Regions from separate parts of the Lysinibacillus sp. UBA5994 genome, predicted to be linked through region 3. Evidence: riboswitches for the same ligand, from Rfam matches in the RefSeq annotation. Region 3 holds a riboswitch; each other region holds the start of a gene.

Region 1 (8,360 bases), on a different contig from region 3:
CAATGAAGACTGCAACGGAATCCCCGTTTGCTGATTTTATATCTACAATTTGTCCATCTAGTTCATTTTCAATTGCTTCAAGAAGAAGATTGATGTCGATATCTTTTACGTATTTTTCCGATTGCGGAATACTTGCAGCGATGCTGTGTCCTGCCATCAATACGGCTTTGACAAGTTTAATTGGTAAATTTACCGTGACATTATCATTTTCGGTGGATACAACACGGACCTTTAACGTTTTATCTAAATACTTTGTTTTTTCCACAAATTTATTCTCTGATTCTTCTTTCTGTTGTAGCACTTGAATCAGCTCTGATCCTTTATCCGCATCAATTTTGCCCTCTTGAATCATCGTTAACACTTTTGTAATTTCCTCTTTCATGGTCGTTCCTCCCTATTCGTCTTTTAAGAGCTTTATGGCTTCATCTGTTGTGATTTCGCCATTTTCAAGCATGCTTACAATTTTTTTCTCATCTACTTCATTTTTCTTCTTTTGAGCATAGCCAAGGGATGAAATAATATCATTTAGCTTGCCTCGAACTGTTGGATACGAAACCCCCAGTTCCTTTTCAACCTCTTTAATATTTCCTCGGCAGGTTAAAAATACTTCCACAAAATGAAGCTGATCCTGTGATAAGGATGCTAGCTTCGACAATTCAAACTCATTTTCAATGGTCGTGTGACAATGAGAACACTGTAACTTCGTAATTTTTAATGTTTTACTGCAGACAGGACAATTTGTGATTACTTGATAAGCCATAGTGAACTCCTTCCTTTAAGTTAAGCTGATTATATAATAAAGAAATTAAAGATGTAAATAATAAAATTAATAATTTTAATTAAAAAATAAATAAAATTAATATCTTGATTAATTTTATTTATTTTTGTTTCTATATTGCTTTAAAAATTAAGAAAACGCCATTTTTAATTTCTCAAAATGGCGTTTCTGTTTAATTGGGTCTATCCTTCTTTTTTCTTTCCCGCGGGTGTGATGGCAAAATTGCATTGTATAACGCTTGTGAAGCGGGGTGCTGATATGTCCCATCCTTGCCTATCTCCTCCACTAGCTGACCATGCTGCATCACAAGGATGCGATCTGACATAAAACGTGTGGCCTGTAAATCATGTGAAATGAATAGATAAGCAAGCTGTAGCTCTTTTTGAAGTCTTTGCAGTAGCTCTATAATCGTCTTTTGCAAAATCATATCAAGACTACTAATGGCCTCATCTAAAACAATCAGTTTCGGCTTTAATGCAAGAGCTCTAGCAATGTTGACTCGTTGCTGCTGTCCCCCACTTAGCTGTGAGGGATAGTTTTGAGCCATTGCCCACTCTAACTCTACACAGTCTAGTAATTCCCTTACTTTCTGTTGTCGCTCTGCTTTGCTAAAATGCTCGAAATTCAAAAACGGTTCTTCGAGTATTTCGAAAATCGTCTGTTTTGGATTAAATGAATGATAACTATTTTGAAAAACAGCCTGTAAATTTCTTCGTATCATTTTTTTCTCTTTGCTGGGTGCTTCGTATAAATTGACACCTTGAAAGATCAGCTCTCCGTTTGTTGGTCGTTCAATCCCTAAAATAATGCGCCCTAATGTGCTTTTTCCAGAACCACTTTGACCGACGATGCCAAGACATTCTCCTTCCTGAAGTGAAAATGTCACATTCTCTAATACAGGGGCTTCCTGTCCTCGTTTGAATAGAAATGGTCTTTGCGCATAGTATTTCTCAATATTTTTTACTTCTAGTAGCGTCATTTTATCACCTCATAGCATTCTCGCTTGTAAAAGTTTCTTGGTATAGGGATGCTGAGGCGCATCAAAAAAATCAAAAACATTTGCTTGCTCAACGATTTCTCCTTGATACATCACAGCCACATCGTCCGCAAGCTCAGCAATGACACCTAAATCATGCGTGACAAGGAGTATGGTAGCATCTGTTTCTGAGCGAATTTGATTAAATAGTGTTAATACTTGTTTCTGATTGATGGTATCCAGAGCAGTCGTAGGCTCGTCTGCGATGTAGAGGGAGGCCTGTATCGCCATTGACAGAGCAATCATCACTCGCTGTAGCATGCCTCCACTTAACTGGAAAGGATAGTAGGACAAGAGCTGCTCTGGCTGAGGTAAATGAACTTTTTTCAAAGCATCAAGGGCGATCTGTCTCATTTCTTTTTTTGTAAGCTTAAAGTGTGCTTTTAATGTTTCTCGAAAATGACTTTCAATCGTTTGAATATGATCAAATGCAGCGGATGGGTTTTGCAAAATCATCGAAAGATGTCTGCCACGATAAGCTCTCCATTTAGCAGCTGAAACGTTTAATAAATTTTCTTGTAGATAGAGTACTTCCCCTTGGCTGACATGGGCAAAGGACGGTAATGTTTGCATGATGGCATGGCAAAGCATGGACTTGCCACTGCCACTTTCCCCGATAATTCCTAGGACTCGCCCTTTATAAGCTGTCAGGTTGATAGAGGTTAATATATTTTTCTCCCCTATTTTGACTGTGAGGTCTATCACTTCTAAAACTTTCTCCATAACTTCCCCTTTCCTAGTCAAGCCTTTTTAAACGATTTGCTAATTGATTAAACAATAACACAACAAGGATGATGGCAAGTCCTGGATAAAGCATTAATTCAGGATGCTGTCTCATGTATTGCTTTCCTTCATTGATCATCATGCCCCATTCTGGAATCGGTGCCTGCACCCCAAGTCCGATAAAGGAAAAGCCTGCAATTTCTAAAATCACCTTCCCGATATCTAATGCGACAATCGTGACAATAGATGGCAATAGATTGGGTATATAATGGCGTCTAATTAATTGGATACCTGTAGTGCCCGTTATCCTAGCAGCTTGAACAAAGTCTTTCTCATTGATGCCAATAAACAAACCTCGGATCATTCTTGCATAATAAATAAGCTGTGTGAAAATGAGCGCTATTAAAACATTTTTTAAGCTAGGACCTAATATACCTAACAGCCCAAATGCAAGTACGAGTGTCGGAAAGGCTAATAAAATATCACATAATCGAATAAAAAGAAAATCAATTAATCCTCTTTTCAACGCTACAAAAGCACCCAGTAGGATAGCTAAAACAATAGCGACTAGCTGAATGATGAGCGCTGCACCTAAAGAATAACGAATACCTAAAAGAAGGCGTGACAAGATACACCTTCCTAAATGATCTGTACCTAATGGATAGTCCCAAGACGGGACTGAAAATTTCTTAGCAATATCGACAGCAAAAGGGTCGTGTGGCATTAAAATTGGCGCAAACAGTCCTAATAAGCCAGTAATGACAAGGAGGAATAGACTGATTAATCCTGTTAAGTTGCCACTTTTTGTTCGTACAAATTTCATTTTTAATCTCTCCTACCCTTCATCATTAGATGAGGGTCCAATAAACGATGCAATATATCTGTACATAAATTGGCAAGCACATAGATAACCGCAATAATTAACACATAGCATTGTACAACTGGATAATCCCTGTTCATAATGGATTCTATTAAGTACCTGCCGAGTCCGGGCCAGCTAAAAACCTGCTCCACAATCACGGCTCCACCTAAAAGATTGCCAAGGGTCATGCCTAGCAAGGAAGTCAAGGGAATAGCAGCATTTCGCAAAACATGACGGATAAGAATCACGGAGCTTTTTAATCCTCTTAGCCGTGCATATTGAACATATTGCTGCTGTAATTCTTCTAGGATGGTTGAACGGATAAGCTGAACGAATAATCCAATTGTTGGTAACGCCAGTGAGAAGGCGGGTAAAACTAAATGAGCAGGTGTGCCCTTCCCGTTTGTCGGAAAGAGTCCTAATTTTAAGCTAAATAAATAGAGTAATAGGAAACCTAACCAAAAGGCTGGAATCGACACACTCAATATGCTAAAGAATCGTATGATTTTATCGATGATGGTGTGCTTATACAATGCGCTTATTACTCCGAATGGAATACTTAGCCCTAAAATGAGGATAAACGCAGCAATAGCTAATTCAATGGTTGCGGGTAATTTCACGAATAGTTCATGTGCCACAGGTAATTTACTAACAAAAGATGTTCCAAAATCTAGCTGGATTACGCCCTTTCCCCATAGCAAATATTGAAGAAAAAACGACTTGTCCGTTCCCAGTTCCTCACGTAATGCCTGAATGGCTTCCTCTGTTGGCGCAACCCTTGCCAAACGTAGTATGACTTCAGCAGGCTCTACAGGAACAAAACGAATAAATACAAAGGTTAGGATGGAAACGCCTAATAAGACAAAGGGCAATGTTAAAATTCTTTTTAAACAAAAGATCCATGTTGATTCATACATGCTGTCACTTCCTACTCAATCCTATGATAAAGAGAGAGCTGTCTCTGCTAGACACACTCTCTCCTCCACTTTTATTTTTCTTTAGCCATTTGTGCATAAGGTATATCATATTCAGATGCACGTGGTGCAAAATCCTTTAGAGATGGTTGATAAATCACATTATTTGTTTCGTAAGAAATAGGGTAAAAGAGTGCCTGGTCATGAAACATCGTTAAAATATTCGTGTAAAGCTGCACGCGTTCCTGTTCATCTGTTCCTACTAATAATTGGTGAATTTTCGTATCGATTTCTTTGGCGTTTGCTAGGCCTAATTTCGCCTCGTACACACCACTAGCATTTGGTGTAGCTGATTCATTTGCAAAGCTATGTGGATCTGTAGGTGGTCCATTGGTACGCCAGAAATTAATATCCACCTGGTCATCCATCAATTTTTGAAGACCGACCATTACATCTGCCCCTTCTAAATTCAACTGAACGCCAATTTTTGCGAGTTCACCTTGCATTAATTCTGCCATTGGTTTTTGAATCGCATCGGATGCAATGTAAATCAAATCTAAAGACAACAGCTGTCCGTTTTTTGAACGAATTTTTTCACCCTTAGGTAATAACCACCCTGCCTCATCTAGCAATTGTTGGGCTTTTTCTGGATTGTATACAATAGGTGCTAAATCTATATTGGCATAAGGAATCGCATCCCAGAACAATGTGTTCGCTACTTTTTCCGTACCATGTGTAATACTGTCGACCATTTGTTCCTTATTAATAGCATATTGAATGGCTTGACGTACCTTTAGCTCAGATAATGGACCAGATTGTGTATTGAATAGCAGTGCTTTCGTAGATAAAGGCTCAGAGGTAGCAGTTTTGTATTTGCCACTGTCTTTTAAATACGTATAGTTATCTAAACTAATAATGCCACGCCCATAAATTAAATCTAATTCTTCGTTTTCAAATGCTAATGAAATAGATTCTGAGTCAGGAATAATTTTTACTTTTATTTGTTCAACTAGTGGTTTTTCTCCCCAATAGTTTTCATTGCGACTAAATAATGCATATTCGTCCTTTTTGTATTCAGTTAATACCCAAGGGCCTGTTCCAATCGGTGCTTTGATAGAATCTTGCGTCATATCATCCTTTGGGAATCCGTTATCCCCTAAAAAACGGAAAGGTCTGACGAAGGCAAGTTCGTTTAAGACTGGATAATAATGCTCATCCAATTGCAGACGAATTGTAAAATCATCTACTTTTACAACCTCTTTCATGTGGTTAACCATGCCCATCCAAGAATGCATGTCTCGATTCGCTAAAACGGCGTCAAAGTTACGAATGACATTATCTGCATTAAATGCAGTGCCGTCTGAATATTTCACGTCTTTTCTTAGATGGAAAGTATACGAAGTTTTATCCTCAGAGATGTCCCAGCTTTCGGCGAGCTTAGGCGTAACAGTACCATCATCATTGTATTCCACCAAGGATTCATAAACCATTGCTTGGGCAGTCATTTGATTCGGTAAATATGTATGAGGATTCAATGGACCGACATCTAATGGCCAGCCAATCGTTATTATTTTTTCATCTGTTTGGTTTGCTGAGGTCTTTTCCTTTTCTTCATCCGTGCCTGTACAGCCAGCAAGTAAACTGAACGTCAGGACAAGCAGGAAAGGAAGTAAATACTTTGTCAATCTCATTTTCTGTCTCCTATCTCTATTCGTAGTACAAATACATCTACTTGTTGAAGAAGAGAAGGCATAAAAAAACCTTATTCTAAAAAAGAATAAGGACAGAAAAACCCACGATGAGCAAGTCTCCATCCATCTCCCTATCTTTCGTAGATCATCAATGAATCTTCTTACAAGCAGGCATTCTGGCTCATGAATCATCATTTTGTTTCACCTTCCCAAGTACTCACTCAGTGGTATTTGAAACAAAACTCCTCATTTACAGCTGCGGGACAGCATGGGATTTTCACCCATTTTCCTTTTAATTGAATGAAAGACGATTTCACTCAAACTTGTAATGATTGCTATGAAATTAGTAATAAACATAACATGCTCGCCTGTTCACGTCAATTTTACTTTCTGAAGATAATATATATATATCGACGTAACATAAAAAGACTAGGGATTTACCCTAGTCTTCGTTATTGGAGAGTAGATGTAGTAGATTAAAAATCATTTCGTTAGCTTGATGTAGATTGCTGTACAGCTTGACGCAACGTTTTAGTAGCAGCAACCATATTCGCTAAAGCTGCAACGGTTTCATCTTCTTTTCTCGTTTTTAAGCCACAATCTGGATTCACCCAGAATTGATAACGGTCCAGCACCTGTAGACTATCTTTCATAATAGCGAGCATTTCATCCTCGCTTGGTACACGAGGGCTATGAATATCATAGACGCCTAAGCCAATTCCTTTTTTATAGGGCTGTACTTGTAGTGAGGTAATAAGTTCCCCATGACTTCGTGATGTTTCTATGGAAATCACATCTGCATCTAGTGCGCTAATTGGTTCGATGAAATCATTAAACTCGCAGTAACACATATGTGTATGGATTTGTGTTTCATCTTTGACACTAGATGTCGCAAGCTTAAAGGAATTGACAGCCCACTCTAAGTAAGCCCCCCATTCCTCCTTTCTAAGCGGTAAACCTTCTCTTAACGCTGGCTCGTCCACTTGAATAATTGATATACCTGCGTTTTCTAGTGCTTCCACCTCTTTACGGAGTGCTAATGCAATTTGATAAGCGACATCTTTACGGGACAAATCATCTCGCACAAAGGACCAATTTAATATTGTTACTGGCCCTGTCAGCATGCCTTTTACAAATCGCTTCGTTAGGCTTTGGGCATAGGCGGATTCTTTTACGGTAATTGGTGAAGCCCATGCAACATCTCCATAAATGATCGGAGGCTTCACACAGCGTGATCCATATGAAACAACCCACGCTTTCTCTGTAAAGGCAAAGCCAGTCAGCTTTTCACCGAAATATTCGACCATATCTGTACGCTCAAATTCACCATGAACAAGTACATCGATATCTAATTCCTCTTGTATGGAGATCCAGCGCTTTGTTTCGTCTTCTAAAAATGTTTCATAGGCTTCATTCGATAATTGTTTCTTTCGCCACGCATTACGATTTCTTTTCACTTCATCTGATTGCGGGAAGCTACCGATTGTAGTTGTTGGAAACAGCGGTAATCCTAAGGCTTGTTGTTGGATCGTTTGTCGCTTCGTAAAATTACTGTGTCGTTCAAAATCTTGCTTTGTCACAGTTTGAACGGCTTGATGAATTAACTTATTTTGGCGGATTGGATGATTTTTTAGAGCCTCAATCGCCTTCATACTTTCTGAAAAATTATGTTGTAAGGAACCATCTTTATCTCGTCTATATTTAGTCAGCCCCGTGATTTCTACGATTTTCTCATCTGCGAAGGCCAGAGACTGCTTTAAAACAGGGTCAAGTTCATTTTCCAGAGAGGTTGTGATTGGAACGTGCTGTAGGTTACTTGATGGTTGAATCCATAGTTCAACAGCATGACTTAGCTGTTCAATGGCTTGAATTGTCGCATTGACCTCCGCCAGGTTTGAACGCCAAATATCACGGCCATTCACTACCCCTATTCCTAATACTTTATCCTGCGGGAAACCAAATTGACGAAGTGACGCCATATTTCCTTTATAGCCATGAACAAAGTCCAAACCGAATCCTTGAACAGGCAATGTACTTAATGCTTCATAGGCACTTAAAGCTTCGAAATAAGTCTGTAGCATTATTTTAGCCTCAGGAACGGCAGTGGCTAACTGGTCATACATTTCTTTCACCAGCTTTATCTCTGCTGGATCAAGTGTTAAGACGAGGGATGGCTCTTCTAGCTGAATCCAAGTGGCACCTGCATCCACTAATTCTTTTAATACCTGCGTATAGAGTGGTAATAAAGCTAATAAGTACTCAACCTGTGTTAATTTGTTGTAGCCTTTCGTTAACTTATAAAATGTATAGGGACCAATTAGTGTCGGCTTCGCAATGATACCGAAAGTTTCCTTCG
Region 2 (11,596 bases), on a different contig from region 3:
TGCATGTGTGCCTGAAATAATTTGCGGTCGGACTATGGCTGCCTCAGCACCAAATACTTCCGCATAAACACGCTCTAGATTATCCCGCCCCTCATCATCATAGCCATAGCCGTTTGATGGGTGTAAATGATAATCACTTACTTGATGCTTTCTGAAAGCTGCTAGCACCTTCTGCTGATTGTAGAACGCCATTTCTTCTACCTTGGCATGATAAGGCCGAACTTGCTCCTCTACTTTTGCCGCTAACGATAGCGTTTCTGTTGATAAATTTGATGTAAACGTCATTCTTTCTTCTCCATTTCACAATGTCTCGCATTTCAATCAGTAAGATTTATTGACTATCTAAATTGACTTCAATCACTCTAGAATTCCCTAACCAACTACTGGTATATGAACGCTTTTGACGAATGTTTTTCTTTATTTTAATCACATTTTATCAATTTGTATGTGCACCTGTAAAACTTGCCTATTGTTTCTAAGAGGATTTTACGCTAAGCTAATGTGCGGACTCATTTCAAGATGCGTATTTAATGACCGATTTTGGCTATTAAATTCATAGATTCTGTTACGTAAAAAGTCTTTTAACTTTTAATAAAGTTTATTTATTGATAGAAGGGGTGAAAGGGATGGCTTGGGAGGTTTTTAGTATTATAGGAACAATTGCCTTTGCTATTTCTGGGGCAATTATTGCCATGGAAGAAGAATACGATTTATTCGGTGTATATATACTTGGTATTGTGACTGCTTTTGGTGGAGGAGCTATCCGAAATTTACTCATTGGACTACCTGTCACAACACTTTGGGGACAGGATATGATGTTTCAAATAGCGCTTGCTGCGATTACGATATTCTTTATTTTTCCGCATCATCTGATTCAACATTGGCATCGTTGGGGTAACTTCACAGATGCGATTGGCTTATCAGCATTCGCTATTCAAGGCGCACTCTATGCTGTTAAGCTTGATATGCCAGTAAGCGCAGTCATTGTAGCTGCTGTTTTGACAGGTTCAGGTGGGGGTATTGTACGAGATTTATTAGCTAGAAGAAAACCATTAGTTCTCCGTGATGAAGTTTATGGTGTTTGGGCAGCTCTTGCAGGATTGCTAATCGGATTCGAGGTTTTTACAGGGGACATTTTCCTTTATATTTTATTCGCAGTGATTACAGCTTTACGTATTCTTTCCTATATGATGAAGTGGCGCTTGCCATTACGAAAATTAAATCGTGCATAAATACCATTCAGCCAATGACCAAAAATTAAGTCATTGGCTGTTTTATTGTTTTTATCTTTTTAACAACTGCATTGATTCTTCTAAAGTCATCATGTTTTTCATCATCGAGCAAGCTGCATCTAAAATAGGAAAGGCTAAGGCTGCTCCAGAACCTTCGCCTAAACGCATATTCATGTGCAACATTGGTTCAATGCCTAGTAAGGCAGCGGCAATTTTTGCCCCTGGTTCCTCTGAAGCATGGGAAGGAATGATATAATTGATTACTTTTGGTTCGAGCTTATAAGCAATGAGGGAGGCTATAGTCGAAATAAATCCATCAATGACAACGGGTTTACGATGGGCAGCAGCGCCAAGAATAATACCTGTCATCGCCCCTATCTCTAACCCTCCAACCTTAGCCAGAACATCAATAACATCATTTGGATTAGGCTTATTTAAGGTAATTGCTTTTTCAATAACTGCCGCTTTATAGGCAATGCCTCCTTGGCCTACTCCTGCACCAAACCCCGTTACTTCGATAGGGTTGCATCCCGTCAAAACAGCTAATATCGCAGCACTTGGTGTTGTATTGCCGATGCCCATTTCTCCAGTCCCAAGTACATCAGCACCTTTTATGATTTCCTCAGTGGCCACACGGATTCCTACTTCTATCGATTGAATGGCTTCTTGTTTGGCCATAGCTGGACCTTGTGCCATGTTATCTGTACCATATTTAATTTTATGAATAATGACACCTGCATCAAGTGGAATATCTTCTTTTACACCCACATCTACTGTGACCACCTTTGCATTGGTAATCCCAGCAATCGCACAAACGCCTGTACCCCCCTTAGGAAAATTTAATGTTTGAAAGACCGTAACATCTTGTGGATTCGTGGTTACACCTTCCTCGCAAACACCATGATCTGCAGCACAGACAATCATCACTTTTTTGTCGACCATCGGATATAATTGTCCTGTTATACCAGAGAGCTGTACGGCAAGTGATTCTAGTTTACCCAAGCTACCTGGGGGCTTACAAAGCGCATCAATCCGCTTTCTAGCTTGCTCCATACTTTTCATATCAGCCCCCTGAATGTTTTGAATCGTGTCTTGTAATAATTGCATGATTATTTCTCCTCTCGTTCTCATTAAGACAAAATAAAAAGTCTGTAGTTTATTGTCATGACAAATAAACTACAGACTTTTCCATCATCTATATCTTCTAAAGCATGTAGGCAGGTCTCCTGGCTCAAGTTCAACACCTCATAGTACCTTCCCAGCAATTTGCTAGTGGCATACACTATGAAATTCCCTTATACAGTGGCGGGTCCGCTAAAGCTTTTCACTTTATTCCCTATTCTCCCTAATGGGCACCTATTGCTTTTATGTAATTTCTTTTAATTTACTACAAAGCTTTCTTGCTATCAATACGAAACAATTAAAGTAAAGTATTTTTATTTGGAGCTATTTCACATAGTTCCTATAACTATTGAATAGAAACCAATATTGTTAGCGAGTCAATATAGTTTAAAATGAATACACTTTGCCCCTTCAAATGACTATTCTCAAAAAAAGATGAGCCTATACCGGGATGGCTAATGCCAAACATAAGTAAAAGAATAGATTTAACATCGATATACATGATTTAAAATTTACTAGTTACTAAAGTCTGAGAAATAACATTGTTAAAGATTGCAGAATTTTTTTAACAAGCTCTTTTAACACACACAATTTGTCAACTCTCTTCTGGTTCCTACTTTCTACATGTTTAGCCTATAAAGAACGAATCTACAGTACATCATTCTTTCTATTTTTTTATGGATCGATATTTAGCAGGTGTCATACCAACATATTTTTTAAATACTTTACTAAAATATTCTTCATTGCTATAACCTACTAATAAAGCAATTTCATTATTTCTTTTATCACTATAATCTAATAGCTGCTTAGCTTTGTTAATTCTAAGTTCATTTAATAGGTGGATAAAATTTTTATCAATGCTTTTTTTTATTAATATACTTAAATTTGCTTGGCTTTTGTTAAAGATGTTTGATAAATAATTCAAATCTAGTTGCGGATCATCAAAATGCGTATAAATATAATCGACTATTTTTTTACCTAAATTATCCCTATTGCCATGTAAGTTAAGTATTTTATCGACGAGTGGCATGATATAGTTATTTACTATTTTTGATAAATTGGCTTCTTTAATCATTTGATGTTGGATACCAATTATTTTTTGAGCGCGATGATATGTTTCCAAGCAATTGAAATAGATACTATATTGTAATAAAAACATAATCATGATTTCTAACCTCTGCTGAAAACCAATATTTTTATTTTGTAAAACCACAATAAATTCTTTTAATTTTAATTCATCTGTAAAGATTTGATTATCAAAAATGGATTTTCTTTTATTTAGCACAGTGCTATCAGTATTTAGATGCCTCTTTAGAAGCAACTCCAGCACAGCTTGATTTAAATCATGTAAGTCTTTTTTTGGAAGAACAATATGATTATGCTGACTATATGACAATACAAAATCGGTATTCATAATCTCAATATGTTCCCCAAAAATATTAAAGTAAAATAACTCATGAGCATGTGAAATTCCGATATTTTTTGTTTGATTTATACTAACCATAAAGTATTCAAATGAATAGATACTACAATCTGTCATTTGTTGATCAAAGGCCAATAGTAAATTTAATAATTGATTATATTTAATTGCATAATCTACTTGCTTTTTCATGCTCAATGCTTCCATCGTTTGTGATAGCTTTAGCTTTAGGTTTTTATAATCGATTGGCTTTAAAATGTAATCCTCAGCTCCAATTTGAATAGCACTTTGTAAATATTGAAAATCGTCATAGCCAGATAGAAAAATCACCTTAAATTGATGAAACTTTTTTAGCTCCTGAACAGCCTCTATTCCACTTATCCCGGGTAAATTAATATCCGATAAAACAATATCTGGAGCAATTTCTTTAGCTGCCAGCAGCATATCCTCCCCCGTTGTATAAGAATAAACACGTAAGGATTCTATAAAATTTCTGTTAATAAAAAAGCTTAAACCCTCTCTAATAAAGTTTTCATCTTCTACAATAAAAAGATTCATAGAGCTCACCTCACCGTTAGAAGATATTATTTCTTATATGGTAACAAAATTCTCGACACAAAGTATTGTTGCTCATTGACTAGCACCATTACACCATATGCTTCTCCATATTTTATCTTTAAACGCCTATTTACATTTTTTAAACCAATACTGCCTTCGTGATTTTCTTCATTCATTTTATCATTTAGCATCGCTATTCTAGCAGTATCCTTATATTCGCTCTTATTATAAGTTTCAATTATTACATAATTCTTTTTTCGATAAATTTTGATATTTATTGATAGAGCTTCTTTATGGTTGTAACCATGCTTAAAAATATTTTCTACAATTGGTTGGAGTGTAAATTTTAAAATAGCATTTTGTAATAAATCGTTTTCTTCTATTTGAATGTCAAATAGTAAATAAGAGATTCTTATTTTCATAATATTAATATATTCTTCAATAATCTCTAGCTCTTTTTCAATGGTTGTTTCATTTTCACTGTTGCCCGTATTATATCTAAAAAGCTTTGCAAGCCCAACGCTCAATGTAGAAATTTCCTCAACCTCATGAATCATGGCTAATTGATTAATATTATCTAAGGTATTGTAAAGAAAATGAGGATTAATTTGGCTTTGTAAATTATTCAATTGCGCTTCATAGTTTTCTCGAACATAGCCTTTTTCCTTTTCTACCATATAAGCAATGGTTTGGTTTAATTCATGACTGGCAATATCTAACTCATCATTAATCCAAACATGCTTTTTCTCTTTATCTTCAAAATGATAAATTGCTTTTCTATAAGAGGTAATACGTTCAATAAGCATTTGTAACGTTGTGCTTATTTTATTGGAATATAAAAAGGTGATGATGGTTAGCAGTAAGGTAGAAGCAATTGCAAAAGCCATTAAATCCTCCTTTTTATTATTTACCTCTTTAAAAATGGAGTCAGACGTAGCAATGACAACATAGTAACAATTATTAAAGGAATCAAATGAATACATTAGAATTCGTTCTACATTCAAATAATCAATTTTATAGTAATTGGTTTTCTGAGGCTCCAGTTTAAGAAAATACTCCTCATGCTCTGATATATGGGAATTTGTGCTGAATTTTATATCTTTTTGCTCTGTTAATAAAAGAAAATCAGAGTAGCTACCCCAAATAGAATTTAACACTTCATGATATACTTTTGTACTTGCTTGATTACTCTCAAAAGACGAATTAAAATAATGAATTTTTTTTAATACCTCTAGCCTTGTTTCTATTAAAAGTTTCTTTTGATATTCTCCAACATTATTTATATAAATTATGGTCATCATAAAATACGGTAAAATAAATACAACAAGGGTAAGAATAAGATATTTATATTTTAACGATAAATACATCATTCTCACCCTTTCAAGCTTCTTAGCAATGCTCCTCTTCCCAGATCGACTGGCCGCTTGAAACACCACCATCAATGACAATTTCACTACCCGTAATATAGGAAGCATCCTCGCTCCCTAGATAATAGACTAAGGATGCAATTTCCTCTGGACGTCCTAATCTTTTTAAAGGTACATATTTTACCTGATCCTGAGGTGTCTTATTTGATTTTTGTGCTGCATATTCAATCATCTGTGTTTGGATATATCCTGGATGAATGGAGTTTACTCTAATAAAAGGTGCAAATTCCATCGCTGCGTTTTTTGTAAGTGTTCGAATAGCACCTTTAGTAGCCCCGTATATTCCTAAACCTTTTGCTCCAAAAAAGGCTGCATTGGACGATGCATTAATAATCGAGCCATTTTCCTGTTTATACATAATAGGTGCAATATATTTTAATGCTAAAAAGCTACCCTTAACATTAATATCAAACATAGACTGATACTCTTTTTCTGTAGTTGTAGTAAGATCATTCATGACAAATATTCCAGCGTTATTAAACAATACATCAATTTCATAGCCTTTGTCATGTATATATCTTTGTAATGATTTCCATTTATTTTCATTTGTAACATCCAATTCTATAAAATCAACCTGAGCACCATAAATATCACTTAGCTTGCTACCTTCCGCTACATTAATATCACATGCAAGGATATGAAAACCCTCCTGGTAAAATTTATCGAGAGTAGCTCTGCCAATGCCAGCAGTAGCCCCTGTAATGAGAATACGCTTCGTCATAAATACCTCCATTAATAATTTTTATTTCGCAATCCAACCACCATCAATCACTAGCTCACTGCCTGTTACAAACTTCGCTTCATCAGTCGCTAAATATAAAACACCATAGGCTACATCTATAGGATTTCCAAGTAATGGCAAAGGCGTTACTTCTTTCATCCATTTCGCTTTTTCGTTATTCTCAAAAAGATCTCGTGTCATTTCCGTTTTAATCATGCCAGGATGCACAGAATTTACCCGTACATTATATTCTGCTAAATCCATTGCTGCTGCCTTTGTTAAGCTTCTGACAGCTCCCTTTGAGGCATGATAAGACACATAGCCCTTTTCGCCAATAATTCCATAGACCGAAGAGATATTAATAATACTTCCCGCTCGCTGCTTTATCATATGCTCAGCACATTTTCTAACACCCAAAAAAGTACCTGTCGCATTAATGGTCATAACCTTATTCCAGCCCTCTAAATCTTCCTGTATAATTGAGTTTCTTGAGGGAATGCCAGCATTATTTACTAAAATATCTATACGTCCAAACAATTGAATGGCCTTTTGGATAACGCTATCCCACTCTGCTTCAGAGGATACATCATGCTTATGCACAAAAAGATGATCATTTCTCGTGTACCGCTTCATCAAAAGGTCCAATGCCTCCCCGTTTATATCTGTGGCAACTACTTTCGCTCCCTCTTGTAAAAACAATTCAGTCTCTGCTAACCCTTGTCCATTTCCTGCACCTGTAATGATTGCTACCTTATTGTGTAAGCGCATTTTATTCATCCTCTCTATTTCTGAATCTTCGAACGACCATAAAAATCGATCATAACAGCGACAATAATAATGGCACCTTTAAAAATTGATTGCCAATACGTACTGATGGAAAGACTATCAAAAACATTTGAAATCATGATTAAAATACTTCCACCAATAAATGTTCGCCAAATTGCACCCTGCCCCCCTGAAAGGGAAGTGCCTCCAATAACGACGGCAGCTATTACATCCAAAACAATTGATTCTCCTATATTTGCCTGCCCCTGTGCAAGTCGAGAAGATAAAATGATACCGCTCATTGAGGCACATAGACCACAGATGATATAGGTGCTAATGATTAGGCGATTTGTCTTTAAACCTGCTAATCTACTAGCCTCACTGTTTCCTCCTACTGCATAGAGAGCCTTTCCATATAGCGTGTAAGAGAGAATTATCCCTAGCGTAATAAAAATAGCAGCTAGAATAATGACTGAAACGGGGATTGGTCCTAAATAATGCGAACCAAAAAACTTATAGGCTGGGTCTTTTACAAAAAATGGCTGTGCCTTTGAGTATACTAATGCAAAGCCAGTGAAAATAGAGCCTGTTCCTAGTGTGGCTACAAAGGGAGGAACTTTCAAATAAGTGATTAACACACCGTTTAACAAGCCTGCAATGAGACCAATGGATAGACCGACTATCACAGCTACAAAAATAGACGTGCTATCAACTAAGCTTGCAGCTACAACAGCCGTTGCAGCGTATAATCCCCCGATGGACATATCTAAGCCGCCAGTGATCATAACATAGGTCATTCCAGCAGCCATGATGCCAATAATGGCTAATTGACTTAGCATATTTAATACATTTGTAGGATTTAAAAACCCATTGTAAACAATCGATGAAATAATAATTAGCACTACAAATGCGAACACTACTCCATATCTAAATCCAAAATTCTTGATATTTCCAAAATTCAGAATTTTATTGCTATAAGAAGTCAAATTCTGCTCTTCAGATAGTTTGTTCATCATGTCTGGTGACTCCCTTCCAAAAACGTTGATTCAACGATTTTTTTAACACTAATATCTTTCCCCGTTAATTCATTAACAATTTCCCCTTTAGATATAACAAGTACACGATTGCTAACAGCAACTACCTCTTCTAGCTCTGAGGAAATAATAATGATACTCATACCTTGCATCGCTAACTCCTTTAATTTACGTAATACATCTAATTTAACGCCAACATCAATCCCTCTAGTAGGTTCATCAACTATTAAAACCTTTGGGTTAACACTTGTAACCTTTGACAGTAAAACCTTCTGTTGATTTCCACCCGATAAATTTTTAACAATGGAGTTAATTGGTCGTGTTAACTTAAACTCTCGAATATATTGTTGCGCAAGATTTTTAGATTTTTTAGTAGATAAAAAACCATAGGAACCAATACGTTTTAAATCAATTAGATGAATGTTTTCATGTACTTCAAAACCTAGATGAAGACCTGTTTTTTTCCGATCCTCTGGAGCTAATACAATTCCATATCCCATTGCTTGTCTTGGTGTAGAAGGAATTTTAAGAGACTCACCTTGTAATTTAAGCGTTCCCCTACAGCCTTCTCCTAGCCCATAGAGCGTGTGAGCAATTGCACTTCTGCCTGAGCCCACTAACCCACCCAATCCTAAAATTTCTCCCCGCTTTAATGTAAAGGAGATATTTTTTAAAAAGTGGAAGCTCTCCAAATTTTCAACCTCTAATACAATCTCCTCTGAAGGAATTTGATGAGGATACTCCTGCATTAAGATTTCTTTAAAATCGCTGTCAATTTCCTCACCAAGCATGGCATGAACAATTTTTTGCTTTGTCCAACCCTCTATGTCCCTATGCTCTGTAACTACACCATTCTTTAATACCGTAAATGAATCACAAATTTTCATAATTTCATCTAGATGATGGCTAACGTAAAGGATGGTGATTCCTCTTTTTTTCAATTCCATTAAAGCCTCTAATAAAGCCTCTCTCTCATTCTGTGCTAAAGAAGAAGTAGGCTCATCCAAAATTAATATTTTGGAATCTAAATTTAAACATCTCATAATTTCAAGAATTTGCTGATCAGCTACAGATAAATCAATGGCATAAGAATTTGGTGAAATATGGGTATTTAAAAGCTTGCTCAATTCATAAAATCGTTCTAACCGTTTTTTTCGATTAACCAAAATCGACTTGCCTTCCTTAAAGCCAAGAAATACATTATCTAAGGCAGTCATATTCGGTATGATGGTTAATTCCTGAAAAATTGTGGCAATGCCAGCCTCTCTCGAACTATAAGGATCACCATAATGCAATTCATTTTGCTCAATAAAAATGTTGCCTTCTGTAGGCTTAATTCTACCTGAAAGCATGCCAATAAGCGTTGATTTACCTGAGCCATTTTGCCCAATAAAAGCGTGACAATGACCCTTTGATATTGTGATGTTAATACTCTGATTAGCAAAAAATTCTCCATATTTTTTTGATAAATTAGTGATATTGATAATGGGTGTCGCCTTTATCATAAAATCACTCTCCTCCTGATAAAGCAAGCACACAAGGTGATTAAATAGAATCTGTGAACTTGCCCTATATTTTCACGATGGCTTACATCTAATATTCTGGTAACCCTTTTGTCTCAAAATCTCCGATATTATTTTTATTTACATAAGGTGTGCCTGGTAAGATTTCCTCTTGTGTTAAATCATAAAAGGATTGATAATCCTTTCCTTCAAAATGATTTTTAATCGCTTCCATTCCTCTTTGTACCTCTTCTTTTGGAAGCATAATAACGGTTTGTTCAATATCACCATTTCTAATTGCTTCAAAGGACCACTCGTCCCCGCCAAAATCATAAATTTTCACTTTTCCTTTTTTACCAGCAGCATTCACAGCCTCTACAACCCCTGCTGACATACCTGAATAGTTTGAAAAAATAACCTTCAAGTCAGGATGAGCCTGCAAAGCGTTTTGTGTTACTTGGAACGCTTGATTTGCAGTGTAATCAGTTGAATATGGGCCAATGATTTGCCACTTATCATTATCGGCTATCTCAAGCTCCATGCCTTTTATATTGTTTAAATAAGGGGTCCCAGTAGACGGTCCACCAATAATGGCAATTTTCCCACCACCTGGATTGTTTGCAACAATATCCTTATAAATATCTTGATAAACATTTACACCTTGTCCACCGACAAACGTAAGGGTTCCCTCAGCAGCATCATCAACAGCTCCGCACAATTCAATATTGATAGCTGAAACGGCAATATTCGCAGGGAGAACTGAGCTTTGAACCAGATCACATAGCTGATTGCCATCCACTGCTTCAATTAAAAAGGCGTCAAATTTTTTTTGTGCTACAGCATTTTGGAGCTGGTTAAGCTGGTTAAGTGGATCAAAGCCGCCATCAAATATTTCAATTTTCCACCCGTATTCCTTTGCCACCTTTTCAGCCTCTTTAATGCCTGTTTGTAAATAATTATTACTAGCTCCTGCTGAGAAAAAGGCAATTGTTTTCTGATCGTCAGAGGATTGCTTGTCCTCTGAGCTCCCTGAATCATCCGTACTACTACATGCCACCAACATGATCATAACTACGAATAAACACACTGTTAACCATTTCTTCATAAAAACACCTCTTACTTATTATATTTTTGATATAAATCATTTCTCCGTTTTCTATCATGATAAGTAGTAGCAACACCATTTTTTCGTTTGTCATATAACGTATCTATTTCTAGTATAGAAGTAATAACCTCAAAATCGCTTGTCGTACATTCTTCCATTATCCCGTTAGGTGTCCATGGTAGCTCACAAGGGGATAAATTCGAAGAATATCCAAATCCTGTTTCTATAACCCCATCCACCTCCCCAATAATAGGGGAATGAATAACGTATAACTGATTTTCAACACATCTTGCTTCAGCACAATGACGAACACGCCAAAAACCATGCTTAGTAAATGTATAGGAAGGACAGAAAATGATGTCCGCTCCTTGTCTACTATAAATTGTCGCTATTTCAGGTATTTCAATTTCATAGCAAATAGCTACCCCAATTCTTACTGGTCCAATATCAAATGTTTCAAGTGTATCGCCTTCTTTTGTATCCCAACTCGATTCTGCTGGGAAAATATGCGTTTTTCTATGCTTAGCATAATTCCCTTTTCCATCAAAAATATAAGCTGTATTATAAATATATGATCCTTCCTGCTCAAGCGTGGAGCCGGCAATAATAATTTGATTTCTAGCTTTAGATAATGTGTTAAACAGCTCAATATACTCATTTAAAAAATTAGCAAGCTTACGATTATCTTGACTTGTAAATGTGTGATAATC
Region 3 (11,596 bases):
CATCATCTACTACTTCTATACTGTTTTTTAACTTTTCTAGCGAAGAAATTTGCCAAATGAGTATATAGATAGGCTGTGGAATGGCATCGCGCAAGACATCATCATATTCTGCCAACAGCGTTAATACATTCTCCTGTATCGATTGAGATTGCACTGTATGGACAATCTGTAAATGACGTTGTTGCTGTTCTTTTAATAACCCTCGTACTACTTGATACAGTATTTTCTGCAAGGCTGTTAGGTTAACTTCAGCGAATGTAAGTAATTTTATATTTTGAGCAAACCACTGATCTTGAGTTTGTGTAAGATTTTGTAGGGAAATTATTCGTTCTTTATTTCGCTTGGCTAAAATTTGCTCGTACATTATTTTCCTCCCTTGCACACTATGTAAAAAAACTGCCTTACCACTATTATATGGAAGACAGTTGAAGTTTGGTTACACATATGCTCTCAATAGTAAGCCTACGAATAGCGTAATAATTAAAAATACTGTGACATGGGTCCATTTATACATGGCTAATAAACCTATAAATTCTCGTGTGAATGCATTAGGAACATAGTAAAAAGCAGTTTTTGAACCAATCCCCTCAGCATCTAATGCTGCTTTCCTAGCATAAATACTTGCGCGAAACACATGGAAATTATTCGTAACAAAAATGGAACGATAGTTCTCTTCATGAGAATGGTGGTCCATTATTTGCTTTGAAAAGATCATATTTTGTTCTGTATTGGCTGAACAATCCTCCATAATTATCTTGTCAGTCGGAATATGATGTACTTCTATTAGGTATTGTTTCATTGCATATGCTTCTGATACCTTTTCATCATTTCCTTGACCACCAGAGACAATGATATAAGGCTTCATCTCATACTTTATATATTGCTTTACTGCTTCATCTAAACGGCTTGCTAAAAGTGGAGGTACTCTATCGCCAATTAATCCTGAACCTAATGCAATAATGTAATTTGGTTTATAACGTATTGGTGTAAGAAGATACAATATTGAATAAGCAAGGACACTAGTGTATAAGAACATTGTATAACCAAAAATCAAAAACGCATAGAAGAAAAGAATATGCCAAAATACATTTTCAATTTCAATAAAAATGACGAATACATACCATAACATCATAATAACAAAACTTAGCCCTAATATGGCTAACATTAAGTTACGGAATTTGCGTCCTTCCTTTTCCAATAATACTTTACTATTGAAAAACATGGCTATTGATAAAATAAACATAATACTTGGAAAGCTTCCTAATATAATGAATATCCCCATTTCAGAAATAATCCCCTGATCATTTGGTAGCAATAAAGGATAATGAATAATAAACGCTCTGACAATATATATCCCTATCACGCCAAGGGCTACAACGTTGAGAAAGCGCCTTTTTTCTGTTAGGTACAAAATGATAAAAATGGTAAGGAAGATTGATAAAGTTAGTAGCATTTTTTCACTCCTTCCTATTGCATAATTTCTACAATCATTACATCTGCCACTATTTGTCCATATTTTTTGATATAGCTTAATTTTTGAAAGCGTTTGTTTTATTTTTTAATATAGTTCATGTAATATTACTATATAAGAACTAGTTTATGATTAAATTAAAAATTATATTGGAGGAATGTATGTAATGAAAAAAATTCTTGCCGCTCTTTTTGCAGCGACACTGATATTTTCGACTGTTGGTGCAACATTATTTATTTCTGATACACCAACGGCAGAAGCTAAATCCTATAAATCGGGTAAAAAGGGCTTCTCTAACAATAATAATAGCTCGAATATCCAAAAGTCGGATACTACTAAAGATCAAAACAATGCAACAACAAATAAAAACAACTCAACATCTACTAATAAAGCAGATACTACTAAAAAAGGTGGTTTTTTCTCAGGTGGTCTGATGAAAGGATTAATGCTTGGCGGACTTGCTGGATTATTATTCGGTAGTCTATTTAGTGGTATGGGTATACTGGGGAATATTTTAGGTTTACTTATTAATGTGGCAGCAATTGTTGTTATTGTGATGCTTGTTGTGAAGATAATAAATATGTTTAAAGATAAAAAGCGCAAAGAGGAAGCACAATGGCACAAATAATCAACGAACAAGATATTATTAATGCTATTTGTTTATCTCAAGCCTACTATCAAAACATTCGCCCTGAGGATGTTCTTGTTGAATTAACTTACGAGGATGATGCAGGTTTTGGTGCAGAGGTCGAAGTCAACGGTCAAATCGAGGTGCTTAATACAGCAGCCATGATTGGTGCCTTACGTGTTTGGATCAAGGATGTTCTACACGGTGATCCATTCTCGACAGGGATTGAATTAGTTTTAGATGACGAAGAAGGCATTATTGCCAAACTATCATAAAAAAATAGCAGTACAATGAATCGTCCAAAAAATTCATTGTACTGCTATTTTACTTTTTCAAACGTTTTTTAACCTCTTCTTTTTCTTCTTCATTCAGAGAAAAATCTACGATAGAGCGTCCCAGCATTAATAACATGATAAACATTACTCCTGTACCAACAATTAAATAAATCATTGTAAATACTTTAGAATAAGCCGTTGTTGGATATAGTCCTGTTTCGACTCCAGTTGGAATTAAGCTCACTACAGCAAAATACATGGCATCCAACCAGTACCATCCTTCTGTCCCCTTGTAGAATAGAGTTCCTGATAGAATGATTAAAAATAGTGTAGTAAATAATGATAGGAACTGTGGACGTTTAAAGGACCTCCACAGTCCTTTTCCTAATCTTTTAGCAGATAATATAAATGACAGCATCCCATTCTCCTTTATTTAGATAGACTATACTTCGTTTTTTACGAAAACATCAAAAGGTAGAGGAGACAATCCCCCTACCTTTTAATGATTATTGAATGAGTAGCTGACTAAGATTGGTAAATATTTTAGCTGCTTGACCTCTTGTTGTGACAGCCTCAGGTGAAAATTTCCCTCCATCCCCTGTCACGATTCCTAATTCATACAGCATTGTGATTGCACGTTTGGTTTCTGCATTATATGAAGCGACATCTACAAATGGCACATTACCTTTTGCAATATACGGCTGATTAGATTGCTGTTCATAAGCGCGATGAATCATTAAAGCTAATTGAGCGCGTGTCACAGGGTGTCCAGGCTTAAATTTCCTATCTGTTCCTTTAATAAGACCATGTACATATGCTGCCGCAATTTCTGCCTGTGTTGCTGCATCATAATTTTCGATATCAGTAAATGGTGCTTTTTCTTCTGTAGTTAAGCCAAGGCTTCTTACAAGAATAGCTGCAGCTTGGGCACGTGTTACACTACTCTCAGGTCTAAATGTCCCATCAGTATAGCCGTTCATTATACCTATATTTGCAGCTGTTTGAATATAATCTTTTGCCCAATGATTCTGTGTATCTGTAAAGCTAACTGTTCCTTTCGTAGTGAAAGTTACTGTAGGATTTTGAACACTTTCATTACCAGCAGCATCAATTGCTTTGATAGATACATTGTAGGTTGTATTTTCTATTAAATCTTTGAGCGTAATTGTAGTAGTGTCAGCATTTAATGTTGAAGTTAATTTTCCATTCACATAGACAAGGTAATTTGCTACGCCTACATTATCTGTCGCTTCTTGCCAGCTAACCTTAACAGTTGTACGATCTTTTACCTCTACTCCAATAGCCTGCGTGACATCCCATAAAGAGCTTGTTTTAATGATTGGTAAAAATGCTTCATTTGCTACTGCTAAATAACCAGCTTCACTTAAATGAATATTTTCAGGGTTTGGTAGATAGTTGGCAACATCCTTTGCAACAACATCATATGTAGGAACAAAAATAGCGCCCGCTTTTTCAGTAGTTGTTTTAATTGTTGCATTCAATGTAGCTAATAACAAATTAAATTGTTTTTGTAAGTTCTCACTATAGTATGGGAAGGAATTATAATAGCCCATTACATATACTTCAGCTTGTGGATTAATCTTTTTGATTTCAGATAGAATAGTAGCAATGTTCGATACAGCTTCTTTAGTAGCTTTTATGATAGCCACAGTGTCAATTCCCGTTGCTTGAGATTCTTTTAATATTGGCAATAGATCATTTGCCCCAGCTGTTAATGTGATGATTTCAGCTTCTTTAATAGAAGCCCGTAACTTTGCCTGTTCGTCTGTATAGCCAAAACCAGTCACTGTTTTTGCAACATCATTTTGTAGATCAGCTAAAACATTTTTAGTTGTGTAGCCTGACATAGCAAAGCCCTTATTAAAGGAAGTAAGGAAGCCGTCTTGCTGTAATGCCTGTGCAATAAAATCGGTATAGCCTAATCCAATTACACCTACTTCATTCATTCCATGTGCTAATGAATCACCAAGTGCCACATAATCGGTTTGTACAACCCAACTTGGTGCTATATGGTCACCCTGTCCTTCTTCTGCACTAGCTGCTACAGGTATAGCTAATTGCAAAGCCAATACACTTGAAGCTAAAAAACGAAATTTCTTTGATAATCGCATTTACTCTCTCCTCTACTTATAAAATAGTCGTTATTTTCACTATTTTACTAGAGGAACGATAAAAATAGGTTAAATTACAACAATCTTTTTGAAACATTTCATTTTTTATCTAATTAACCTGTATCTTTCCATAAATCCCACCACCACCAACTTCAATGGCTAATTGACCCGTTCTCGCTAAATCGATTAAATGGGCTAGTTTATGTGGCACAATTTGTTCAAGCTGGTCGATTGTTACACGATGCAAAATATTCATTTCTGTACCAAATGCTTCGATTAAACGTTCCATCATTTTAGGACCAATACCTGGAATGAAATCAAGTGGTATCTGATGAATATAAGGTGGTCTATTTCGTTTATCGGGAAAGTCTTCAGATAGCTCTTGTATACGGGTAGCTACTCCCTTTATAATTTGAGTACTCCCACATTCTGTACAAATGGTAGCCTCTTTACTTAGCTGTTGACTACATTTTGCACAAACTGTTTGATGATATTTGCCAAGCAAAGGGTTTAGGCCATAATTGGCTATTATCGCTCGTCCCTCTTGCTCATGCAGGGCCATTTTTAATTCTGTAAAATTCGCTTCTGCTAATCGTAACTTTTGATACTCTCGTGCTAATTTCCCAAGCGAATGTGCATCAGAATTGCTAACGAATGTATATGCTTGTAATTCTTTAATATGACTTACCATATTTGTATCAGAGCTTAAACCTAATTCAATACCATCAATAAGCTGCGGATCAAAGACTTCAGTTAAACTTCGACGAACCCCTTTGCCAAACAAGCTTTTAAATGGTGTAAATACATGTGCAGGAATAAAAATACCTCCCAATTCATGTACCTTTTGCTGCAAGGTCTGACCATCACAATAAATACGCTGTGAACTTAAATGGATATTCTTCATATGTTGTGACATCCATTCTGAGAACAGCTTCATGAGCTCTAGTGTAGGAAAGTAAGCAAGCACATGAATAGGACCCTGACAATGTTGATCATAAATTTCGATCTCTGATCCGGGAATTAAAGTGGTTTCCTGAAATCGCAGACCACCTTCTTTAAGTTCTTGTAGTTCTCCGTGTTCAATCATCCTCACCATTTCTTCGATTACTTCAGGTGAGTGACAGTCAATGATCCCAATGATGTCTAATCCCTTTCTTGCACTAGCCGTCTCTAAAATTCGTGCTAATGTTAACGTTTTACTGCCAGTAATTTTCACTGCCCTTCCACTAGAAGTACGTCCAATATGAATATGTAAATCAGCATAGAATTCATTCAATTCAAACACTCCTTTAAATACATTCTATAAAACGAAAATACCTTACATTACTGCAAGGCATTTCTCACTTCATTATGATGGATGATTTGTAGTAGTGCTATTATTTGACTCAAAAGCGCCGGAACCGTGTGATGGTGTGGAGGAAGCATCATAGGCAACTAATGTTACACCAATCTTTTCTTCAAGCTCATTAATTTTTTCTAGTTGCTGCGGGTCTAATTGTGCAAACTTAATTTCTTTCATGGTCATCAATCCTTTCAATTATACAATTCCCCGAAATATAGAAAATATACTCCTTCGCATAATTGTGGAATTACAAACGAACATTGGATAATAAAAATGACTGATAATCAGTCATTTTTATTGACATTATTTTTCTTATTCTATAACATAATAATTAAGTAAGGCAAAAGTGAGGGATTGCATGTCAAAAGAAGAAAAAATTATTCAAGCTGCCATTGAGGTTTTTCGAGAAAAAGGTATAGAAAAAACAAAAGTTTCAGATATCGTTAAAGCTGCTGGGATCGCTCAAGGAACATTTTATCTTTATTTCCCATCACGCCTTTCTGTTATGCCTGCTATTGCAAAAAATATGGTAGAAAGAATTATTGCTACCTTAGATGAAGGTATTTCAAGTCATAAGCCCTTTGAACAGCAACTTGAAGAGGTTGTGGAAATGGTTTTCTTAATCACGAAAGATTATGGAGATATCGTTGCACTTATTTATGCAGGTATTGCGCAAACTGAGCATTTAAAAGAATGGGAAAATATATATGCACCCTATTATGACTGGATGAGTCATTTCTTATTATCTGGCCAGCAACAGGGAATGATACGTGATTCAATTGACCCAACACGTTCTGCTAAACTGATGATTGGTCTAATTGAATCTGCTGCTGAACAAATTTATTTATTTGATGATAGCAAGGACGAAACAATGAAATTGCTCAAGCTTGAGCTTATAGACTTCCTATCTCACGCACTTGGCCTACGTCACCCATAAAAGTGACGTTCTCTTTTACCTCGAAAATGACTGAATGTCAGTCATTGTATTACCTAATAGAAAGGATTTTATTGATGAAAAAAGAATGGATGTACGTCGTTTTAACAAGTTTATTTGAATTGCTTTGGGTATTTGGCTTTAACGTAGCAAGCTCATGGTGGCATTGGATAATTATTGTGACAATCATTGCTATAGATTTTCATTTCTTATCGAAGGCTTGTGAGAGCTTACCTACTGGTACAGTCTACGCTATTTTCGCTGGAGCAGGTGCAATCGGTACCACATTAATGGATATTTTCATTTTCGAAGGAGAATTTAATGCCATTAAAGGACTGTTCATGATTATTTTATTATTAGGTGTGATTGGTCTAAAATTAGCGGATAATTCCTCTAAAGAGCAGGTGCAAACGAAAGGAGAGAATGTATAATGGGTTGGGTACTTATTATCTTAGCTGCATTGTCTGAAATTATAGGTGTGGTTGGCTTACGCTTCTATAGTCAGCATAAAACATTACGAAACTTAATGTTATATATTGGTGGTTTTGGTGTGTCTTTTGCCCTTTTATATGCATCCTTCAACTATTTGCAGTTAAGCATTGCCTATGTTGTTTGGGTAGGAATTGGTACTGTTGGAGCTGTACTCGTAAATATCATTTTCTTTGGCGAATCTAAAAATCTATCACGTATTATCAGTATCATAGCAATTATCATAGGTGTAGCAGGCTTAAAAGCAGTATCTTAATGGCTTTACAATATAGGACGCCACTCTTAAATCGGAGGCGTCCTGTATTCATTTATTTAAAATGGCATAACGAAGAAGGATGGGAGTAATTAAGATAAAAATTCATAAATACCTTCCGCAATAAATTCTGCAGGTCCACGCATCCAGATATGGTCATTGTCAGCCCATCGAATGACTAAGTCACCGCCCCTAAGTTGGACTACTATCTCTTCTTCCTTCTGACAAAAACCATTTAATATAGCAGCCACTACCGCTGCACAAGCACCTGTCCCACATGCCTCTGTTATACCCGAACCTCGTTCCCAAACGCAGCATTTTAATGCCTTCTCATGAACAACCTCTACAAACTCAACATTGCAACGATAAGGAAATCTCATATCGTTTGCTATAATACCGCCTAATGTTCTTAATGGTGCTTGCTCGATCGCATTCACAAAAACTACAGTATTCGGATTGCCCAAAAACAAAGCTGTTACCAAAAGAGATTGTTGGGGTAAAGGAAATATCTCATTGATGACAAGCTCATTTGGGTTTCCTAACATCGGAATGTCTTTGCGCAATAAGAGAGGTTTGCCCATATCGACAATCACTTCTATTACACGATTGTCTTGCACCACTACCTGTGCCAGCATAATCCCGGATTTCGTTTCAATCGTAATTAGCTCTTGTCGTACAATATGACGTTCAAAAATATACTTAGCAACACAGCGAAGACCGTTACCACAATTTGTCCCCTCAGATCCATCTTTATTAAATACACGCATACCACAGTCAGCAATTTTAGAGGGTTGGATAATAATCAATCCATCTGAGCCAATACCAGTATGGACATTGGCCATTTTTTGAGCCAATTCACAAAAGATATCTTCCTTGTAATCATGTTGGAAAAGATCAAGATAGATATAGCTGTTGCCAATACCATGCATTTTCGTAAAGGCTATTTGCATACAGTCACTCCTTAAAGGATGTTTTATGTATCTAATAGAAGATGAAACTTTTCTATATTTGGCTAAACCCCTTCGTGAACTGTTCAGGAACATATGTAAGATACGGCTTCCCTGTCATTGGATGTATTTGAATATCCGCAAAAACACCAAATACATCTTGCAGCACTGTTGGCGTAAGTACTTCCTCTGGTGTACCATGACAAACTATTCGCCCTTGCTGTAAAACGTAAATTTGATCGCAATACATAGCAGCAATATTCAAATCATGTAAAGCTGCTACTACGGTTAAATGCAAAGTCTGAATTAAATCCATAAGTTGAAGTTGATGTTGAATATCTAAATGATTCGTCGGCTCATCTAATATTAATATCTGTGCTTGTTGAGCGAGTGCCCTTGCAACCATGACACGTTTTTTCTCGCCACCAGAAAGCGAACTAAAGCTTCGTTTCTCTAAATGCGATATGCCCGTTTGTCTAAGAGCCTCTTTAACAATTTGAAAATCTTTCTCTTGATCAAGCTCTAACAGCTTTTTATGTGGGGTTCTTCCCATACTGACTAAATCATGCACAGTGAAATCAAATAATACGGGTGTCTCTTGGCTTACAACAGCCAAATTTTTCGCAATTGCTTTACTTGATTGCTTTAATATATCTTGCTCATTTAATACTACTGATCCACTTTCAGGTTTTAGGAGACGATACATATTTTTTAACAATGTTGATTTTCCGCTCCCATTAGGACCAATTAATCCAACAAATTGCTTTTCTTTTATTTGAATGCTTACATCATGCAGTATACGCTGATCGTAAATGGAGAATGATACTTTTTTCGCTTCTAATGTCATGGAAGTTAATCTCCTTCACCGAAAGAATAGTTGTTACGACGGAGAAGCCAAATGAAAAATGGTCCTCCACAAAAAGCTGTAATAATACCAATTGGCATTTCCTGAGGAGCAATAATAATTCGAGCAAAGGCATCTGCCCATACTAAGAATATTCCACCTATTAAAGCACTGATAGGTATTACGTATTTATAGTTTGAGCCCACAATTAAACGCACAATATGGGGAATAATCAATCCCACAAATCCTATAGAACCACTAACTGCGACAAGCACACCTGTTAATAGAGATACTAGTAGTATTAACTGAATACGGAATTGCTGAAGATTAACGCCTAATGTCACTGCCGCCTCTTCTCCTAGTAATAATAAATTTAAATTGCGATAGTGTAGCCACAGTAGCCCAAATACAACCAAGAATACGAAAGCTGGAATCACAATATTATTCCATTTGGCTCCAGCTAAACTACCTAGCATCCAAAACATAACAGCCTTTAAGGCCCCTTCTTGCTTTGACATCATTAAAATAAAGTTAGAGATAGACGTTAAGATAAAGGACACAGCCATGCCTGCCAATAGCAAGCGGAAAATAGAGACACGTCCCCCAACACGTGATAAGAAAAAGACAAGTGCAATGGCAAGTAATGAACCAAGGAATGCGGATACTGAAAGAGCGTAAATACCTAAAAATGAAAAGGCTCCTAAAATAATCACAGAAGTAGCTCCGACAGCTGCCCCTGAAGAAATCCCTAGAATATACGGGTCTGCAATAGAATTACGTACTAGTGCCTGAATGGCTGCCCCTGCAATAGCTAACCCCGCTCCTACTATCGCAGCTAGCAAAACACGAGGTGCTCTTATTTGCCAGATGATGATTTCCTGAGAGCGACTCCAATCTTGCTCGATCGAATTTTGTATAAAAGGAATTTTAGAAAGAATAACTTTCCATACATATAACGGTGTAACTGAAACTGAGCCAACCATTACAGCAAAGGTCATTGAAACAATTAATACCATGAAAAGTACGAAGGAAAATAACATAAATTTTTTATTCATCTGTTTTAAACTCCTACTGAATATTGATGAATGAAGCAATAAAAAAAGGTATCCCATGCGAAAATGCGCATAGAAATACCCAAGATTAAACAAAGTCAGAAAAATATCCAGCTATTGTCCGTAATTGCTTGCATCCTCGTGGGCATTACAGGTATTACTAAATGGCAGGTCTCCTGGCTTCGATTCACTATCCTATAATTGCCTTCCCATTCTTAAACAGTGGCAAATCATATTATAGGATTCCTCGTTACAGTTGCGGGACAGCGTCGGACTTCCACCGACTTCCCTTTTAAGTGACATTCAAAATGTCACACCAATAGTATTTGAAGTTATAAAATTGTGACGGTTCTATCATACATTTTTATAGATAGATAGTCTACTTCAATTTAATTCAGCAATTGAGTTAACTAATATAAATAATAAAGTTGACACAAATACATTCGTTTTTTACACTAGCAGTAATAACTTATAAAACGAGGTGAAATCATGGCAACTGTTACACAACATAGTCACCATAAGTTAAGAACTGTTGACATTACCTACATTGGATTATTTACAACGTTAATGATGGTGGGTGCTAATATCACTTCCTTTGCACCTTTTATGGTAGTTGGTGGTGTACCCATTACGCTTCAAACCTTCTTTGCAATTTTAGCAGGGCTTATTCTTGGTAGTAGAAAAGGTGCGCTCGCCTGCACAATTTATATGTGCGTAGGATTGGCAGGAGCTCCTGTCTTTGCTCGTTTCGGGGGTGGAATTGGCCAAATTTTAAGCCCTACCTTTGGGTTTATTATTACATTTATATTTGCGGCATTTGTTGCGGGGTTAATCGTAGAACGAAGCGGAACAAAGAAAAGTTTTATCGTAGCTGCTTTGGTAGCAACGGCTATAAATTATTTGATAGGAACAAATTGGATGTTTTTTGCCTATAAGCTATGGGCAAGTGCGCCAGAGAATTTTTCATATAAGCTCGCTTGGCTTTGGATGATTCCTCCACTACCAAAAGATATTATTTTAGCTATTTTTGCTGGTATCTTCGCCCATAGATTACAAAAAACATTGAAGATCATGCCCATTCAATAGCATATCTCCCCGCCAGACTAGAGAAATGTTTTTCATAGGTTATATCCATCGTTTCTGCACATTTATTTGCTACATTAGGAGCACATAGTGAGGAGGATATCATATGAAATTCAATAAAAGATGGTCAGTCGGACTATTATCAG

What was found. A riboswitch is a leader RNA that binds a small molecule or an ion and turns the genes downstream of it on or off. The one in region 3 is predicted to bind cobalamin.
Region 1: linked by a shared signal. The riboswitch ahead of nikA (nickel ABC transporter substrate-binding protein) and the one ahead of B3D98_RS01850 (FecCD family ABC transporter permease) in region 3 are both predicted to bind cobalamin.
Region 2: linked by a shared signal. The riboswitch ahead of cobT (nicotinate-nucleotide--dimethylbenzimidazole phosphoribosyltransferase) and the one ahead of B3D98_RS01850 (FecCD family ABC transporter permease) in region 3 are both predicted to bind cobalamin.

Annotation. Positions count from the first base shown of each region.
Region 1 is NZ_DJAU01000026.1:134,149-142,508, forward strand. It holds gene B3D98_RS08795 (SHOCT-like domain-containing protein) at 1-382, opposite strand, end outside; gene B3D98_RS08800 (DUF2089 domain-containing protein) at 395-760, opposite strand; gene B3D98_RS08805 (ABC transporter ATP-binding protein) at 951-1,757, opposite strand; gene B3D98_RS08810 (ABC transporter ATP-binding protein) at 1,767-2,537, opposite strand; gene B3D98_RS08815 (ABC transporter permease subunit) at 2,551-3,360, opposite strand; gene nikB (nickel ABC transporter permease) at 3,363-4,316, opposite strand; gene nikA (nickel ABC transporter substrate-binding protein) at 4,388-6,004, opposite strand; cobalamin riboswitch at 6,154-6,346, opposite strand; gene metE (5-methyltetrahydropteroyltriglutamate--homocysteine S-methyltransferase) at 6,496-8,360, opposite strand, start outside.
Region 2 is NZ_DJAU01000050.1:59,974-71,569, reverse strand. It holds gene B3D98_RS15325 (aminotransferase class I/II-fold pyridoxal phosphate-dependent enzyme) at 1-285, opposite strand, end outside; gene B3D98_RS15320 (trimeric intracellular cation channel family protein) at 627-1,232, shown strand; gene cobT (nicotinate-nucleotide--dimethylbenzimidazole phosphoribosyltransferase) at 1,284-2,339, opposite strand; cobalamin riboswitch at 2,432-2,607, opposite strand; gene B3D98_RS15310 (response regulator) at 3,022-4,332, opposite strand; gene B3D98_RS15305 (sensor histidine kinase) at 4,359-5,699, opposite strand; gene B3D98_RS15300 (SDR family NAD(P)-dependent oxidoreductase) at 5,722-6,480, opposite strand; gene B3D98_RS15295 (SDR family NAD(P)-dependent oxidoreductase) at 6,502-7,248, opposite strand; gene B3D98_RS15290 (ABC transporter permease) at 7,263-8,261, opposite strand; gene B3D98_RS15285 (sugar ABC transporter ATP-binding protein) at 8,258-9,784, opposite strand; gene B3D98_RS15280 (sugar ABC transporter substrate-binding protein) at 9,873-10,886, opposite strand; gene B3D98_RS15275 (nitrilase-related carbon-nitrogen hydrolase) at 10,898-11,596, opposite strand, start outside.
Region 3 is NZ_DJAU01000005.1:35,076-46,671, forward strand. It holds gene B3D98_RS01785 (tetratricopeptide repeat protein) at 1-364, opposite strand, end outside; gene B3D98_RS01790 (YdcF family protein) at 437-1,453, opposite strand; gene B3D98_RS01795 (hypothetical protein) at 1,638-2,099, shown strand; gene B3D98_RS01800 (DUF2653 family protein) at 2,087-2,374, shown strand; gene B3D98_RS01805 (ion channel) at 2,424-2,792, opposite strand; gene B3D98_RS01810 (S-layer homology domain-containing protein) at 2,881-4,506, opposite strand; gene B3D98_RS01815 (endonuclease Q family protein) at 4,616-5,782, opposite strand; gene B3D98_RS01820 (hypothetical protein) at 5,855-6,025, opposite strand; gene B3D98_RS01825 (TetR family transcriptional regulator) at 6,207-6,785, shown strand; gene B3D98_RS01830 (DMT family transporter) at 6,860-7,213, shown strand; gene B3D98_RS01835 (DMT family transporter) at 7,213-7,527, shown strand; gene dapF (diaminopimelate epimerase) at 7,617-8,474, opposite strand; gene B3D98_RS01845 (heme ABC transporter ATP-binding protein) at 8,527-9,318, opposite strand; gene B3D98_RS01850 (FecCD family ABC transporter permease) at 9,324-10,370, opposite strand; cobalamin riboswitch at 10,517-10,703, opposite strand; gene B3D98_RS01855 (biotin transporter BioY) at 10,857-11,453, shown strand; gene B3D98_RS01860 (YdhK family protein) at 11,557-11,596, shown strand, end outside.